Regions from separate parts of the Peribacillus sp. 05N428 genome, predicted to be linked through region 1. Evidence: riboswitches for the same ligand, from Rfam matches in the RefSeq annotation. Region 1 holds a riboswitch; the other holds the start of a gene.
The links. Region 1 has a riboswitch for thiamine pyrophosphate ahead of AC1DIV_RS04030 (ABC transporter substrate-binding protein). Riboswitches for the same ligand answer to the same signal wherever they lie in the genome.
Positions count from the first base shown of each region.

Region 2: linked by a shared signal. The riboswitch ahead of tenA (thiaminase II) and the one ahead of AC1DIV_RS04030 (ABC transporter substrate-binding protein) in region 1 are both predicted to bind thiamine pyrophosphate.

Region 1 is NZ_JBFTMS010000003.1:149,308-153,955, reverse strand. It holds gene AC1DIV_RS04045 (ABC transporter ATP-binding protein) at 1-49, opposite strand, end outside; gene AC1DIV_RS04040 (ABC transporter permease) at 33-815, opposite strand; gene AC1DIV_RS04035 (thiamine-binding protein) at 812-1,096, opposite strand; gene AC1DIV_RS04030 (ABC transporter substrate-binding protein) at 1,108-2,103, opposite strand; TPP riboswitch at 2,237-2,346, opposite strand; gene AC1DIV_RS04025 (protein-glutamine gamma-glutamyltransferase) at 2,660-3,487, shown strand; gene rarD (EamA family transporter RarD) at 3,582-4,511, opposite strand; gene AC1DIV_RS04015 (amidohydrolase) at 4,592-4,648, opposite strand, start outside.
Region 2 is NZ_JBFTMS010000001.1:214,793-219,440, forward strand. It holds gene AC1DIV_RS00945 (AMP-binding protein) at 1-652, shown strand, start outside; gene AC1DIV_RS00950 (SDR family NAD(P)-dependent oxidoreductase) at 709-1,455, shown strand; TPP riboswitch at 1,584-1,715, shown strand; gene tenA (thiaminase II) at 1,851-2,534, shown strand; gene AC1DIV_RS00960 (ECF transporter S component) at 2,550-3,128, shown strand; gene AC1DIV_RS00965 (ABC transporter ATP-binding protein) at 3,147-4,610, shown strand; gene AC1DIV_RS00970 (energy-coupling factor transporter transmembrane component T family protein) at 4,611-4,648, shown strand, end outside.

The DNA.
Region 1 (4,648 bases):
TCTGCTTACCATCGAAAGAATAGGAGACGTCTTTAATTTCCAGCTTCATCCTTTTCGCCCTCCTTTCTCTTCCAAGAAACCAAGTATTTCTCCAGGAAAGTGATGATTCCAAAAAAGATCAGGCTCATTCCCATAATGATGAAAATGGCTACAAACACCCGATCTGTCCTGAACGCTGAAGAAGCGAGAGTCATATAAACACCAATCCCCGATTTTGCCCCAAGCCATTCCGAAATAACAGCACCCATTACACTATAGGTAGCCGAAATTTTCAGGCCGGAGAAAATGAACGGGATCGAGTGAGGAAGTTCCAGCTTCCAAAATAACTGGTTTTTCCCCGCTCCCATCATCTTGAAATAATGCTTAAGCTCGTATGGTGTCTGGCGAAAACCGTCCAATGATGCGACCGCAACCGGAAAAAAACATACAAGTGAAATCACGATTAACTTAGGCAGCATGCCAAAGCCAAACCAGATCACCAAAAGCGGCGCCAAAACAATGATGGGTATATTTTGTGATAGTATGAGCAGAGGATAAACCGCGTCCTTCACACCTGGAAATAGGTGTAGGATGGCCGCGATCAATAAGCCGATGCAGCTTCCAATAAAAAATCCCGACAACGCAAGCTCGGTTGTGGATATAAGGTGTCCGTAAAGATTGCGGGACGACTCAATTCCTTCAATGAAAATGGCCGATGGAGCGGGAAGCAGCCATTCTTCAACTTTCAATAAGACTGTCACTGACTCCCATACAATCAGCAACAATAATAAAAGAAAGAAGGGAGCCCCCTTCTTCCAAATTCCCCTTCCGATCATGCCCGATATTTCTCCGTTAACGTATCCATCGTAATCCCGCTTGGCTGATATAATATTTTCACTTGGGAAATGACATTCGGCGATCCTATTTCAATCATTCTTACATTCATTTTTTCTATCACGGCAAAAAGTTCGGAAAGCTCCCCCTCCATTGTCGTTTCAAGCGGGTGAACCTCATACTTGACACCTGATTCTTCAATGATCTTGATTGCTTCATCGACCATAGGGATGACATTTTCCCCTTTAGGAATAATTTGTATACTAATTAATGAATTGGCCATTGTATTTCCTCCTAATTTGGTAAAAATTCATTGGTAAATGCCTTTTCAGGATCGAAATCACCTTCAAGAAGCTTATTTTCAGTCATCCACTCACTGTAATTCTTCCAAATTTCAAGCTTTTGTTCACCCCATCGCGGAGCATCATCCTGATACTTGGCTGCAAGCCACTCCTGGCTTTTCTTCACTAGTTCTGGATCAAGATCCGGTGCAGACTCAATTAACACTTCCGCTGCATCATCAGGATTCTTAATCGCAAACTGGTACCCTTTCGAAGCTGCATGAACGAATGCTTTAACAGTCTCGGGATCTTCTTTTATCATCTTTTCATTTGTAGTCAAAACAGGCGTATAGTAATCAAGCTTATCAGAGTATTCGGTTAAGTACACCATATTAAGCTTTTCATTTCGCAACTCAGCCTCAATGCCTGTCCAACCATAATAAATCCAGGCAAAATCTATATCCCTTTTAACCGAAGTGAAAAAATCCGTGTCTCCTGTATTGACTATGTCCACTTCATTTACATCCGCATTATCCTTTTTCATGAGTGAATCAATAATGGCCTTTTCAACCGGAGATCCCCAGCCACCATAAGTCTTCCCTTCAAAATCCTTGGGAGTCGTAATGTCCTTTGCCTCAGGGGAAGCGAACCCCGAGGTATTATGCTGGATGACGGCAGCTACCGAAACAATCGGCACGCCCTGCACGCGGGCCTGCGTTATGCCCTCCTGGTAGCTCACGCCAAATTCAGATTTCCCTGAAGCGACAAGCTTATCAGCTCCCGCTTCACCTGGCATGATAATCTCCACATCAAGACCTTGTTCTTTAAAATAACCTTTTTCCTTGGCTACATACAATCCTGTATGGTTTGTATTCGGTGTCCAATCGAGCACGACCGATACCTTTTTTAATTCTTCATTTTTAGATGCTTCTTCTTTTTCATTAGTTCCGCCTGCTCCGCATCCAGCTAAAAGGAAGAACGAAGTTAACAGTGGTAAGAATTTATTCAAGTCATTATCCTCCTACACATCTTATAAGATTCATATGCCGGAACCATGATGGGGCTCCAGGGCTATTCAAATACTGGATAAAAAAGCAAAAAACGCCCGAAGATGAATTCGGACGTTAACATACAAAACAGAAAATCAGTCATAATATGTTCCCTCCGCTGGCATCACCCAGATCAGGTTCAAAGAGTCAGCATCTAATGGATGCAATCTCAGCCAGCAGTACTGGCCCCCCTACATTTCTCGCACATATGAACTTTTCTCTCTCATTATATCAATTCATAGGGAAAAAGGAATACTAATTTGCTTCTACTCTCTAATTGGAAAGGTATTCCTTGCACTTCAGGATGTCTTGCAAAACATCTTTTGGAACGAAAATCATTGAAAGCAAAATAATTCTGCCTCTTTCTGTTCCAATCATTCCTGGCTGCAACGGTGGCGGACACGTTCCAAATAGTCATTTCTTTGCAAGCATTCATATAATGAGCATTACGTGTAGACATTTTTGTTTACTGGTTTTATTAAACCCTTAATTTCATAAGCAAAAGGTGGATATGTCATGATAAAGATTAATCACAAATGGTTAGATGTCAGTCAAATCCAACCAGGTACAGCCTCTGCCAAATCGCTTGAAACTCTTCAATGCTTGGAGGAAGATTCTAACGTTTTTGAATACCGGAACTTTGGGGATTTTAATTTCGAGATACAGCTGAGGAACCGGGTCATAGAGGCAGCTATTGCGTTGGATAAAAGCGGGCCGGAATTTTCCACACTTGAGGAGTCTCAATCCAATCAGCGTTATTGGCACCTTTCAAAGGATGGCACCTTTACCCTTCAGCCAGGGATTCTCCCTCATGATGCGCTCGTTGACATTTTCATGAATGGGGGGCTTTATGCCTTCGAATGCGGGACAGCAATAGTCGTCACTTTTTTAAAGGCGATTTTGGATTTAATCGGCCCCAGGAATTTCGACTATCTTTTTTCAGACCTATTTTTATATGACTGGCGCCCTCCAAGGAATATGGCTCTCAGCGTTCACCAGGGAAGGGACTATTTACCAGGTGATTGCGTTTACTTCAAAAACCCTGATCACGACTTGGCAACCCCTGAATGGCAAGGTGAAAATGCCATATTATTAGGGAATAACCTCTTTTATGGCCACGGGATCGGGATTACCACTGCACAGGGAATCATCGATGAATTAAATAGCAATAGAAAGCCGTACGCCACCATATCAGCATTCCTGACAACGCATATCATTTTCCTGGATAGTTCCTTCTATAGACAATTCCAACTGAATTCCCCCCGTGCCAATCCCGATAACAGTCCTGCCTGCCTTTCCAATTGTATTGTTTCTGAAATAGGTTCGAAGATATACCTTTCATGACCCTGGCATTTCGCCTATGCCATAAAACCGTTTTATTGAGTAACGACATAAAAAAAATGCTTGGGCAGAAATCTCCCCAAGCATTTTTTTCTTTTCACGCACCAATATTCCCTTTGCCTTTGAACCTGCGGGCACTTGCCTGCCCCCATTTCGTTATGGATAGTGTATAAACAGCCAAAGCTGACCATATGAACAAAAAGGCTAAAAGATGTGCTTTGGTGAAACTTTCATGATAGACGAATACCCCGATCAATAAAGATAAGGTCGGAGCGATATACTGAAAAATGCCAAGCATCGATAACGGGATCTTCTCCGCCCCTTTTGCAAAATATAAAAGAGGCAATGCCGTGGCAATCCCGCCGCCCACCAACAGCAAGCTTGTGCTTCCGTCTGTAAAGAATTGCATTTCCGACCTGTTCATCAAGTAAATCAGGTAACCTAGGGCCAGAGGCGTTACCATCATCGTTTCAAGCGTCAGCCCGATTGCCGATTCGGCCTTGATCATTTTTTTTGCCAGACCGTATAATCCAAAGGTCATGGCCAAAACAAGAGAGATCCACGGGATCGTGCCGAAATGAATGCCAAGGATCAAGACTCCGATTCCTGCAAGCAGGAATGAAATGATTTGGGCCCCGCTCAATTTTTCTTTTAAGACTATCACTCCCAATAGTACACTGACGAGCGGATTGATATAATATCCAAGGCTCGTGTCGAGGATCCGTCCTGAGTTAACGGCCCATATGAACACTCCCCAATTAGCTGTAACAAGCAGGGACGCCGTTAGCAATGCCGTAAAGAGTTTCGGATTTCCCATTATGTTTTTGACATAATCTAGAAACGCCTGCCATTTTTTCATGAACATCAATAAAACCAGCATGAACACGAAAGACCATAATACCCTCTGAGCTAAAATTTCTATTGCACCGACTCCCTGAAGGAACTTCCAGTAAACCGGCACAACTCCCCACATCATGTAAGAAAGGGCTGCATAAATCGCCCCTTCTTTTTGTTGATCCACTTTCATAACAAGCCTTCTTTCCATTTACATTCCTTTATCTAATTCCATCTAACAATTTTGTATTTCCATTTCTTTTTTTGCAACTGTTAATTTTTATCATACATGATTTTGTCATCGATGACCGTCATGACCGCCTCAGCTTT
Region 2 (4,648 bases), on a different contig from region 1:
ACCGTTCAAGATATTGTCAGGGTGGGGACAAACGGAAGATGGCTTGGTAACCTTGACGAGACTTGAAGATACAGAAGAAAAACTGACGAATACCGACGGAATCCCGTTTCCGGGTATGGAGTTAAAGATAGTGGATTTTGAAGGGGAAATCTGTGCCCCGAATATAGAAGGCTCTTTATTAGTAAGGGGTCCGGCTCTTTTTGTCGGCTATTTTAAACGAATCAATGATACGTTAGCTGAGTATAGTGACGGATGGTTCATTACCGGTGATCGAGCATTCATTGATGAAGACGGGTATATCCGGATTTCTGGAAGAAACAAAGACATAATCATACGTGGCGGTGAAAATATTCCAGTCGCTTATGTAGAAAATGTACTGTATGAACACCCGGATATTTCTAGTGCTCAGGTTATTGCGGTTCCAGATTCCCGTCTTCAGGAAAAAGCATGTGCATGTATCAGTATGAAAACGGGGAAGAGCCCGATCACGCTGGATTCCATGCAGGAATTTCTCCTGGAAAAGGGATTGGCAAAACAATATTGGCCTGAATTTATTGAAATAATGGATGACTTTCCTCGTACGGCAAGCGGGAAAATTCAGAAATTCCGGCTCCGGGAAATGATTAATGAAAGGATAACTGACAATATATAAGCAAGCAGCTTAAATAAATCCATATTGACGAAATAGTGAAAGTGGAGGGGAATATGATGACAAAAAGAATGGCATTTATCACAGGTGCTGGAAGCGGAATTGGCAGAGAAATTTCAAAAAAATTGGCTTCTCGCAATATTAACGTCATCGTGGCTGATATTAATCTTAAAAATGCAGAGGAAACGGTTTCTTTAATCGAAAAGTCGGGTTTTGAAGCCAGAGCGGTCCATTGTGATGTAACGAAATTAGAAAGTGTAAAAAAAGCCGTCGAAGAATCAGTGAACTATTATCATAGAATAGATATATTGGTTAATAATGCAGGCTGGGATAAGGTGGAACCATTTTTAAAAAGTGATCCCAGCACATGGAAAAGGATTATCGATATTAATTTACTTGGGCAGATCCATACATGCAAGGAAATTTTACCTCTCATGATTGAAAATGGATACGGTAAGGTAGTAAATATTGCATCCGATGCAGCTAGAGTCGGATCAAGTGGAGAAGCAGTTTATTCGGCTGCTAAAGGAGGGGTTATTGCCTTTACAAAAACGATAGCAAGAGAAATGGCACGTCATAAACTCAACATCAATTGTATAGCGCCAGGTCCTGCTGATACGCCCCTATTTCAAGAAATAGGCTCATATAATGAAGGTATAGCTAGCGCCTTGGAAAAAGCGATTCCATTCCGCCGGCTAGCACAACCAGAGGACATTGCCAGTGCTGTTTCCTATTTCGTTTCGGAAGAGGCAGGGTATATTACGGGGCAAACTCTTTCCGTAAATGGTGGATTAACAATGGTTTAATAGATCGTGGTTATGTGGGTATGGAAGATTGAAAGTTTAGTAACCCTAAATCAAGAAAACTTTTCTAATACGTTTGACAATTGGATTTATCGTGTTAATATAAAGGCAAATGAATTTTAATATACAATTTGTACCACTAGGGGTGCTTTATAGGTAAAAGTTGATTTTTTACCCACAAAAGCTGAGATTAAAGTATGACTTTAAGACCCTTAGAACCTGATCTGGTTTATACCAGCGTAGGGAAGTGGGGTCTGGAACTATACATTTCTGTATTATTTCTTGTACAACCACTTTCTTTACGTTTAAGAAAGTGGTTTTTTGTTTGCAAAAAAAGGGGTGATAAGTGTTTTTTTCTGTATCGTTCAATGAAAAAATACAATTTGGAGGTAATGGACATGAAGTTTTCAGAGGAAATCCGTAAGGAAGTTGATCACATTTGGGAAGCTAGTTTTAATCATCCGTTTGTAGCAGGAATAGGAGATGGCACATTGCCATTGGAGTGTTTCCGTTTTTATGTCATGCAAGATGCCTATTATTTATCTCATTTTGCTAGAGTTCAAGCCTTAGGGGCAGTCAAAGCTACAGATTTACATACAACAAGCAGGCTTGCCGGCCATGCACAAGGAACATATGAAGCGGAGTTGAAGCTTCATGAGAATTTTTCCGAGAGATTAGGCATCACAAAAGAAGAACGGGAAGATTTCAAGCCTGCCCCGACTGCCTATGCTTATACTTCCCATATGTATCGTGCGGCTTATTCGGGACATTTAGGAGATGTTATTGCAGCTATCTTGCCGTGCTACTGGCTGTATTATGAGATAGGTGAAAAGCTGCAAGGGTGCATGCCCGAAGAGCCGATTTATCAAGAATGGATAGCGGCTTACGGAGGAGAGTGGTTCCGCACTTTGGTGGAAGAACAAATTGCGAGGCTGGATGAGATTGCTGAAAAAGTAACTGAAGAAGATAAGGCGAGAATGAAAGAGCATTTTATTCTCAGCAGCCAATATGAATACTCATTTTGGGAAATGGCTTATCGTTTAGAGACATGGCCCGTTCATAAGGAAACATTAGAAGTATAAAAGGAGAATGAAACAATGAAAAAAGGATTGAAATTAACGGATATATTAGTCACGATCGTGATTGCGGTAGCATTTGGAATCGTTTATATCCTTTGGGGTTCGATTTATTATTCCGTTAAACCATTAGGATTACATCTGGATCAACTTATTTATGGAATGTGGTTTATAGCTGGCCCTGTCGCCTTTTTCATTTTACGGAAACCGGGTGTGGCACTTTTGGCGGAGATAGCTGCAGCTTCAGGGGAATTCTTTCTAGGTTCCCCATGGGGGCTGACTGTACTGTTATATGGGGTGGTCCAAGGTTTGTTCGCGGAACTGGTGTTCATGGGGTTCAAATATAAAAAATTCAATATGCCGGTGGCCGTTTTAGCTGCGATGGCTTCCTGCCTGGCATCAGTTATCATGGATTTTGCATACGGGGAAATAGGTGCGCTTTCTACTTGGAATCTATCGTTATTCATGATAGCGAGGTTTGTGGGTTCCATATTCTTTGCAGGTGTGACCGCTTATTATCTAGTTAAAGTCCTGGAAGCAACAGGGGTAACTAATCTTGTGCGTCCGGTTTCCAATAAAGATTATGCAGAACTTGATTAAAAGAAGAGGTTGAGGGCCATGGAACCAATCGTTTCTGTTGAAAAGTTAAGAATGAAATTTCCCGGTGATGAATCTTTGATATTCAAGGACCTATCACTATCATTTGATCAGGGAGAAAAAGTGTTATTGTTGGGACCATCTGGATGTGGTAAATCCACTCTGTTGCAAGTGTTAAGCGGATTGATTCCGAATTCCATCGAAGTCCCGATGAAAGCGGAGAAATTGAAATGCCCTTCTTCATGGGGGTATGTTTTTCAAGACCCTGATAGCCAGTTTTGCATGCCATTTGCCGATGAGGAAATTGCCTTTGTCCTAGAGAATCTTTCCGTCCCTAAAGAAGAAATGAAAGAGAAGATTCAAAATCATTTCCGTAAAGTAGGATTGAACCTGGACCATACAAGTATTGACACATTATCAGGCGGGATGAAACAGCGTCTGGCAATTGCTTCAGTATTGGCCCTTGAACCAGAAGTTATATTTTTAGATGAACCGACCGCCATGCTTGATCCAGAAGGAACGAAAGAAATCTGGGACTTGTTGAAGGAAGTCGGAAAAGACAAAACGGTTATTATCGTCGAACATAAAATTGACCATGTTTTAGAATTCATCGAACGAATCGTGCTTTTAAACGATGACGGTCAAATCATAGCTGATGGTCCAAGAGACACCATTCTTTCCCTATATAAAAATGAAATGAGAGAACATGGAATTTGGTTCCCTGGTGTTTGGGATGAATATATACAGAGTAATGCACCCACTAGGGAATACCATTTTACAGATGGTTTACCCCTTCTGGATGTGCAAGGATTTAGCGGTTTTCGGAATAAAGAGGAAAAAATACACGTTGAAGAGCTGAAGGTGCATTCAGGAGAATGGATTGTGATCAGGGGAGAAAATGGAGCGGGCAAGAGTACACTTTTGCATGCATTGATGCAATTCATAAAAACGAAAGGTACGTATGAATTATTGGGGAACCCCATTAAAATGGTGAAAAATCCAACGGATCATATGACGTTTGTCTTTCAAAATCCTGAGTTTCAGTTCGTTGCAAATACTGTATATGAAGAGATTGCTTATTCATTGCGTATTGATAAAAGGCCGCAACAAGAAATAGATGAGAGAGTCCGCTCATTGCTTAAAGTTTTCCGTCTTGAGGCACATCGGGATAAACATCCATTTCAATTATCAATGGGGCAAAAGCGTCGCTTAAGCGTAGCAGCCTCAATCGTAATAGACAAAAAAATCATTCTCCTGGATGAGCCGACCTTTGGTCAAGATTCGAAAAATACCTTTGCATTACTGGAATGGTTTGAGGAATATCGAAGACGTGGAATAACAGTGATCATGGTAACTCATGACGATCATATTTCAAAAAACTTTGCAACCAGGATCTGGACGGTTAAGGACGGAAATGTAATAAGTGATGAAAACATCGCGCAAGCCGGATTTGTTGAGACCAAAGTTAAAAGGAGTGTCATGTAGATGAATGTTTCAAACACGGAAACATGGCTCCATGGAAT